Regions from separate parts of the Actinoplanes sp. NPDC051859 genome, predicted to be linked through region 2. Evidence: riboswitches for the same ligand, from Rfam matches in the RefSeq annotation. Region 2 holds a riboswitch; the other holds the start of a gene.
The links. Region 2 has a riboswitch for cyclic di-AMP ahead of ACIA1L_RS18125 (coiled-coil domain-containing protein). Riboswitches for the same ligand answer to the same signal wherever they lie in the genome.

Region 1: linked by a shared signal. The riboswitch ahead of ACIA1L_RS05875 (C40 family peptidase) and the one ahead of ACIA1L_RS18125 (coiled-coil domain-containing protein) in region 2 are both predicted to bind cyclic di-AMP.

The regions. Positions count from the first base shown of each region.
Region 1 is NZ_JBITBX010000002.1:407,564-411,768, forward strand. Features, by position in the region: gene ACIA1L_RS05865 (type 1 glutamine amidotransferase) at 1-313, opposite strand, end outside; gene ACIA1L_RS05870 (MurT ligase domain-containing protein) at 303-1,523, opposite strand; cyclic di-AMP (ydaO/yuaA leader) riboswitch at 1,987-2,149, shown strand; gene ACIA1L_RS05875 (C40 family peptidase) at 2,189-2,980, shown strand; gene mraZ (division/cell wall cluster transcriptional repressor MraZ) at 3,448-3,879, shown strand; gene rsmH (16S rRNA (cytosine(1402)-N(4))-methyltransferase RsmH) at 4,108-4,205, shown strand, end outside.
Region 2 is NZ_JBITBX010000006.1:322,403-326,607, forward strand. Features, by position in the region: gene ACIA1L_RS18115 (glycoside hydrolase family 65 protein) at 1-957, shown strand, start outside; gene ACIA1L_RS18120 (coiled-coil domain-containing protein) at 1,020-2,039, opposite strand; cyclic di-AMP (ydaO/yuaA leader) riboswitch at 2,044-2,182, opposite strand; cyclic di-AMP (ydaO/yuaA leader) riboswitch at 2,460-2,597, shown strand; gene ACIA1L_RS18125 (coiled-coil domain-containing protein) at 2,601-3,638, shown strand; gene ACIA1L_RS18130 (ABC transporter ATP-binding protein) at 3,681-4,205, opposite strand, start outside.

The DNA.
Region 1 (4,205 bases), on a different contig from region 2:
AGAACGAGTGGCCGAAGATCTGGTAACCGGCGCAGATCGTCAACACGGCAGCGCCCCGGGCGACCGCGCGGTGCATGCCGCCGTCAGCGATCAACCGCTGGGCAGCCAACGCCTGCGGGCCGTCCTCGCCGCCACCGATGAGATAGATGTCCGCGGAGTCGGGCATCGGCTGGTCGGAGCGCACCTGATAGGTCTCCACCGGGATCCCGCGCAGCTGGGCCCGGCGCGCCAGGATCAGCATGTTGCCCCGGTCGCCGTACGTGGACAGCAGGTCGGGGTAGATCCACACGATGCGCAGGTGCTCAGTTGACACGGTCTAGCTCCGCTCGGATGTCCTGGAAGGCCGTGTAGTTGGCGATTACTTCGAGGCGGCCCGGCGGTGTGGCGCGGAGTGCCTCGTCGAAGGTTCTAACGTGCCGGAACGGCACTTCGTTCACTTCCAGCCGCACCGCGAGGTCGTACGCCCGGTCCCCGGTGATCAGGACGGGCCGTCCCCGCAGCGGCGCGAAGTCGACGTCGTAGAGCCAGGAGGTGTCGAAGCCGTCGGGGTCGCGCGCGTTGATGGAGAGCAGCGTCGGTGCGACCTCGGCCATGTCGAACGCCTCGAGCCAACTGGCCGGGTTCTTCGCCAGCAGCAGACGGATGTTGCGCCCGTCCCGGTCGACCTGGGCGTAGCGGCCGGCCACCGAGGCCACGGTCGCGAGGCGGGGGACTGCTTCGATCGGGCGTACGCCGAACTCGGCGGCCAGGGCCAGCGCGGTGGCCGCGTTGCCGAGGTTGACCTGACCGGGGAGCTGGAGCTTGACCAGGTGCCAGTCGCCCTTGGGGTCGAGGACGCCCTCGTCCTCGACCGTCCACTGCGCCTGCGGGCGACGCAGCGCGCATCCGGTGCACCACCAGTCGCCGTGCGCGCGTTTGATCGGCGCGCCGCACTCGGGACAGACCCAGGAGTCGTCGGTCCACCGCTGCCCGGCGCTGAACCAGACGACGTGCTGGGCGCCGACGGCTGCCCAGACGACCATCGGATCGTCGGCGTTGGCGACCACGTGCACGTCCGGGTGGCCGGCGAGGGCGGTGCGCCACAGCTGCGCCATCATCGCCACCTCCTTGGCCCGGTCGAGTTGGTCGCGGGAGAGGTTGAGCAGAGCGACGACCCGCGGATTGGTGTCGTCGATCACCTTGGCGAGGTAGTGCTCGTCCACTTCGAGGACGGCGAACGGGGTGGCCCCGGCCTTCGCGAGCGCCGAAGTGTGCCCCGTGGGCATGTTGGCGCCGAAGGAGTTGGTGGCGACCGGGCCGAGGACGCCGAGTGCCGCAGCGGCGAATCGGGTCGTCGTGGTCTTGCCGTTGGTGCCGGACACGAGCGCGATGGCCCGCCCGGCAGCCAGGTTGCGCAGCAGGTCAGGGTCGATCTTGAGACCGATCCACCCGCCGATCACCGAGCCGTCGCCGCGTCCCGCGGCCCGCGAGAGGGCCGCCGCCGTGCGCGATACCGAAGTCGCGACCTTGGCCCGCAAGGGCATTTTCCCGTCCGTCACGGCTGCGAGGGTACCGGAAACGGACACTACGTCGAGTGGCGGCGAGTGCGGTGCCGCTCTGTCGCCGTGCGTTTGGCCGAATGGCCGAGCCGGGATGTGCGTCCGGAGTGGTGTTTCCCCCGGTCGAGGGGTGTGAGATGGCTTTCGCCCGACATTGCCCCCATCCATGATCAGACGCGCCATCAAAAAATTTGTGTTCTGTTTCACCCGTAACTTTGGACAGTGAGTAGTCGCATGAACACATGACGTGGCGGCATTTGTCACGAGGAGATCTCAAACCGGACACCGTCCATTGTGCCAATTACGGGGAGTGACATTGAGAGGGCTCGCAGTGGATCGAGAAATCCGGTAGCAAGGACGGGCCGGTGAGCATCCGCCCACCGCTCGCACCGCCCGGATCACGCCGAGCCCTGCCCCGGTCCGGACGGTTCGACCACGAGGAAAGCGAACAACCATAAAGGCATACGGGGGCAGGGACGGGGGACCCATTTCCGGTCCGCTCCGGGTCGCAAGACCCGGCGGACCTCGGGGTGAAGTCGCCACCTGGCGACCGGGCACACCTTCCCGCCCGAACCCGACAGCTAACCTCGCAGGCGTGCCGGAGGGAATCTTCTACCGTGCACGAACGCAGTTCGAGCCGGGGCCGCCGCATGTCTGCCGGCACCGGAACCGTCGCACTGTCCCTGGGCCTGTGTCTCTGCGCCGGCCAGCTGATCGCCACGCCGGCGGCCTCCGCGGCCGCCGTCACCCCGATCACCGCCGTGGCTGCCGCGGCCAAAGCCAAGCCCAAGGTGTCCGCGTCCTACAGCGCCCGCTCGGTCAAGCGGGGCGGGAAGATCGCGATCACCATGACGCTGATCGACCCCAAGACCGGTAAGAAGTCGGTCAGCGGTTGGGTCCGGCTCCAGACCAAGGTCAACGGCAAGTGGAAGACCTGGGACCGCAAGCGCGCCAACGCCGGCACCGTGAAGTTCACCGACAAGCCCGGCGCCACGGCCTACTTCCGCACCTCCTTCGAGGGTGCTGTCGGCGCCACGCCGTACGCCGCGGTGGCGTCCACGCCGGTCAAGATCACGGTCAAGAGCAGCAGCGGTGAGCGCATCCTCGCCGAGGCGAAGAAGCACCGCGGGGCTGGTTACAGCTTCGGCGCCTCGGGCCCCAACCGCTTCGACTGCTCGGGCTACACCAAGTACGTCTACAAGAAGGCGATCGGCAAGAAGCTGCCGCACAGCGCCAACTCGCAGCAGCACTACGGCAAGGCCGTCAGCAAGTCGAACAAGAAGGTGGGCGACCTGCTCATCTTCCGCAACGGCTCGCACGGCTACCACGCCGGCATCTACGCGGGCGGCGGCTACATGTACGACTCGCCCAAGCCGGGTGCATCGGTCGGCAAGCACAAGATCTGGAGCAACAGCTACGTCGTACGCCGCCTCGCGGCCTGACGTTCGCGCAGTTAAGCAGTGCAGTAAGGCAACTTTCGGTGGGGCCGTGACCCGGTTCGGGTCACGGCCCCACCGTCGTCTCCGCCGCCTGCCTGGCGTCCGACTGCTCGGGGAGTCGGGGAGCCCTCCACTTCGCGCCACAAGATCCCTCCACTTCTCTCCCCGAGCGGGTCGCAGGCGAGCAAAAGGTCCCGTTTTCTCCGGAGTTTTCTGCCCGACTGGGCGGCTTGTCGGAAAGTGGACCATGATCGGAAGGGCTTTCCCCTCCACTGCCGCTCCACCGCTTCTGACGTGCGCATTCATCCGCGAATCCGGTTCGCAGACGCGTCGATTCTGGTTGCGAGTGGAGGGAAGTGGAGTAAGGTGGAGCGCAGTGGCAGGCCGGAAGCAGGACCTGCCGGCCCGAGTGAACCGGCAGACCGCACCGCACCAACGGAGCGGCGCCACAGGGCAGGGGGGTTGGGCCGATGTTCCTCGGCACACACACCCCGCGCCTGGACGACAAGGGTCGGCTCATCCTTCCGGCGAAGTTTCGGGACGAGCTGGCGGGAGGTGTCGTGATCACCAAGGGGCAGGAGCGCTGTCTGTACGTGTTCCCGATGCCGGAATTCCAGCGGATCGCGGGGCAGCTGCGCGACCAACCGGTCACCAACAAGGCCGCCCGGGCCTACAGCCGGGTGTTCTTCGCCAGCGCGCACGACGAGATTCCCGACAAGCAGGGCCGGGTCACCATCCCGGCGCACCTGCGGGAATATGCGGCTCTCGACCGCGAGCTGGTGGTGATCGGCGCAAGCACACGCGTGGAGATCTGGGACAAACAGTCCTGGGAGCAGTACCTCACGGCGAGCGAGGACGACTTCGCCGATATCGAGGAGGGGGTGCTGCCCGGCGGACTGTAGGCGTGGCACCTGTCGGCCGCCGAGGTGGTCCGGACGTCGCTGCCGCCGTACTGCGAGATCTCCAGCCGCTCCCGCTCCTGGCGCCTCTTCCCCGGTGCCAGGCGTGTGTCCGGTGGGGCGCGCCCGATGGCAACGGGCACGAGCGGATGGGGATCTGGCGGTACGGAAGACGGTCGGGCACCGATCGGGAACAAACGGTCGCGGGGCGCGCGAGGAAAGAGCGGGGCAATGGGAGTCGACATGGGGGAGCATCGCGGCACGCATGTGCCGGTGCTGCTCGAACGCTGCCTCGAGCTGCTCGCTCCCGCGCTCAACGGTCCGAGTTC
Region 2 (4,205 bases):
CACCACGACCGGCACGGCCGCTTCCACATCGACGGTGTGACCGGCCCGGACGAGTACACCGCGGTGGTGGACGACAACGTCTACACCAACCTGATGGCGCAGCAGAATCTGCTCGCCGCGGCGGATGCGGCCCAGCGGCATCCCGACCTGGCCCGCAAGCTGGGCGTCAACGACGAGGAGTCGGCGTCCTGGCGGGATGCGGCGGCCGCCGTGCACATCCCGTACGACCGGGAGCTGGGGGTGCACCAGCAGTCGGAGGGCTTCACCCGGCTGGCGGAGTGGGACTTCGAGAACACTCCGCCGGAGGCGTACCCGCTGCTGCTGAACTACCCGTACTTCGACCTCTACCGCAAGCAGGTGGTCAAGCAGGCCGACCTGGTGATGGCGATGTACGTGCGCGGTGACGCCTTCACCCCGGAGGAGAAGGCCCGCAACTTCGCCTACTACGAGGCGCGGACCGTACGTGACTCGTCGTTGTCGGCGTGTATTCAGGCGGTGTTGGCCGCCGAGGTGGGCCACCTGGAGTTGGCGCACGACTATCTTGGCGAAGCGGCCCTGATGGACCTGCACGACCTGCACCAGAATGCGCGGGACGGCGTGCACGTGGCGTCGTTGGCCGGCTCGTGGATCGCCCTGGTCGCCGGGCTGGGCGGCATGCGCGACTACAACGGCCAGCTGTCCTTCTCGCCGCGGCTGCCAAACCGGATCAACAGCCTGGAGTTCTCGCTGCTGTGGCGGGGGCTGCGGGTCCGGGTCGAGGTCTCGCCAGAAGAGGTGACCTACTCGCTGCGCAACGGCGGCGGCTCGGCCCGGCTGGAGCTGCTGCACCACGGCAAGGAAGTCACGGTTACCCAGGTCAAGCCGGTGGTGCTGGCGATCCCGCCGGCTGCGCCGACCGGTCCGGCCCCGACTCAGCCCGCCGGTCGGGCGCCGGTGCGCCGCGCGAACAACAAGTAGCTACGGCACACACGACGAAGCCCCCGCTTCCCCGGTGCAGACCAGGGAGGCGGGGGCTTTCGCTACAGCATCGAGACGTGTACGTGGTCCGTATGGTCACTGTCGCCGGAATAGGAACTCCATCCGGTGGCCGGGAACCACACCATCTTGTTCCAGATGACGTAGAGGACGCCTAATCGGTCGGCGTTGCGGACGAGGAACGCCATGAGGTTGTTGCCGTACTCGCGGGTGTCCCTGTTGTGCCAGGGTGAGAATCCGCTCTTCTGCAGGGACCAGTCGCAGGCTCTGCCCTTGGGGTGTTCGAACGGCCCGCCGGGGCGGAAACAGCCGACGAAACGGCCGAAACCGGCCTTCTTGACTTCCTTGAACATGTGCATGGTCCGGGCAGTGACGCAGCCGCCCGTCGTTTGATCGTCGACGTTGCAGCCCTCGGGGGCGAACTCGTTGTCCCCGTTGCGCGGCGCAGCCGCGGCCACCTTGGACTCGGCGGTCACGAATCCGCCGGTGACCTGTTCGCCGCCGACCAGGTTGAGGGCCTTCTCGGCGGACTCTTTCTGCTTCTTCATCGCCTGCAGGTTCTGTTGCTGCGCTTTGAGTTCCTGGTCCAGGCGGGCCTTGGCGGTAGCCACCTGGTTGATCGCGGCGGTGAGCTGGCGGAGCTTGCCGTCGTTGAGAGCGTTGATCTCCTCGAGCGAGACCGCCTTCTCCAGGAATCCGCCGGGCGTGCGGGTGTTGAGCAGGAAGCCCAGTGTCGACAGGCCGCCGGTGCGGTATTGCTGGGACGCGATGGCGCCCACCTGGGGCCGCAGTTTGTCCCGTTGAGTTTCCGCGTTCTTCACCTGAACGGCCAGGTTGGCCTGGGCCTTGGTCGATTTCTCGACCGCGGCCTTGGCGGCCAGAAAGCGCCGGCCGGTGCTGTCGAGCACGTCGTTGAGCAGCGGGTTGTCGTCGCCGTCGTCCGGGGTCGCCGTGCTTCCACCGCCGGGCGCCGCGGCCGCGGGGGCGGCCGGGGTCACGATCATGGTGATCGCGACGAGTGGTGCCAGGGCCAGCGTCAGCCACCGGCGGGGTCTTGCCGTCATGCAGTTTCCTTCCGTGTTGCCGCCTACCGGGTTAGCTGACGGGTTCGGGACGGAAGCGATCCCTACCGCGCGGGTTCGGCGGATTCACCCCATGGTGCGATGGGTCCCCGGCTCGCCTTTCGGCGATTAAGCGGTGGTCGGCCGGCACCTTGGGGGCAGTGCCTTCCGGGCAGTGACCGGCGGAAAGCTTACCTGACGACGGCCCTCGAATCAGTGCCCGAGCGGTCGGGAAAAGCGTTACCGCGCAACGACTTTGCGTCACTTCTCGATGGGTTGCCGCTGGTCAAGCCCGTGTCACGAGATCAATGTGAGTCGTTGCACTCTCGCTCGCATTCTTACCGTCCGTGGTCGGATAAATGCGCTTGGTGCGACACCTGTCAATATTGACAAAGCGTGGGTAGTCTTCGTCACGGTTCCATCACGGAGCCGCCGCTTAATCGCCGAAAGGCGAGCCGGGGACCCACTACGTAATGGGGTGAATCCGCTGCGTGCAGCGGTAGGGATCGCTTCCGTCCCGAACCCGTCAGCTAACCCGGTCGGCGGCCGACGGAAGGAAAGTACGTGAGGCACGACCCGCTCCGGCGACGATTGGCGACCGTGCTCGCGGTCCTCGTCGCCACCTCGGGGCTGGCGCTCGCCGCCCCCGGCGCGGCCACCGCCGCGCCCCCGCCGCTCGCCGCACCGGGCAGTGAAGGTGGCTCCAAGTCCCTGCGCACCAAGCTCGAGGACGCCTCCAAGGGCTTCGTCGAAGCAAAGGAGAAGCTGGCCCAGTCGAAGAAGCGTGAGGCCGCGCTGACCGCGAGCCTCAAACAGCTCGACGCCGAACTCGGCCCCAAGAAAGTCGCGCTCAACGACGTCGTCCGGCAGTCGTACCGGACCGGCCGGCTGGGACCGATGAGCGCCCTGCTGTCGGCTGGCACTCCGGGCGGCATGCTGGACCGCGTCTCGACACTCGAGACCGTCGCGATCAAGCAGGAACACACGATCCGGGACCTGACCGACACCCGCACCAAGCAGGAGCAGGCCAAGGTCGCGATCGGCCAGGAAATCGGCGACCAGCAGAAGCAGGTCACCGTCATGGCCAAGCGCAAGAAGCAGGCCCAGGACGCGCTGGCGGCGGTCGGTGCGCCGGCCGGTGGCACCGGTGGATTCAGCGGCAGCAGTGCCGAGGCCGGCGCTGTGCAGCGGACCGCCAACGGTGGGCTGCCGGATGAGGGATGCAGCGTGGACGACCCCACGACAAACGGGTGCATCTCGCCCCGCACCCTGCACGCCATGAACGAGGCGAAAAAAGACGGCTTCACCCATTTCGTGTCGTGCTACCGCCCCGAGGAGGACGGCGGTGAGCATCCGCGCGGCAAGGCTTGCGACTTCGCCGCGGACGAGAAGGGCTTCGGCGGCGTCGCCACCGGCAAGAGCCGCAGCTACGGCGACAGTCTGGCGACGTACTTCGTCAACAACGCCGATCGGCTGGGCGTGCTGTACGTGATCTGGTTCAAGCAGATCTGGCTGCCGGGCAGTGGCTGGCAGGCGTACACACGGGGCAACGGTGATCCGAGCAGCGATCACACCAACCACGTGCATCTGTCGATGCGTTGACGCGGGACTGACGGAAAGGGCGGCCCGCGGGCCGCCCTTTTCTTACCGCTTGGTGTACGCCTCGTATTCCTTGAGCACTTCCGAGGTGGGGCCGTCGCCGCGGATTTCGCCCGACTCGAGCCAGATGCACCGCTCGCAGGTGTCCCGGATCGACTGCTCGCTGTGGCTGACCAGGAAGACCGTGCCTGCCTCGGCGCGCAGTTCGCGCACCCGCTGCTCGCTGCGCTTGCGGAACTTCGCGTCGCCGGTGGCTAGCGCCTCATCGATCAACAGCACGTCGTGCTTCTTGGCCGCCGCGATGGAAAAGCGCAGCCGGGCGGCCATGCCGGAGGAGTACGTCCGCATCGGCAGCGAGCTGAAGTCGCCGCGTTCGTTGATGCCGGAGAAGTCGATGATCTCCTGCGTCTGGGCCTTCACCTGGTCCGGGCTCATGCCCATGGCCAGGCAGCCGAGCACCACGTTGCGTTCGCCGGGCAGGTCGTTCATCAGGGCCGCGTTGACGCCCAGCAGCGAGGGCTGGCCGGCCGCGTAGATCGCACCCTTCTCGACCGGCAGCAGCCCGGCGAT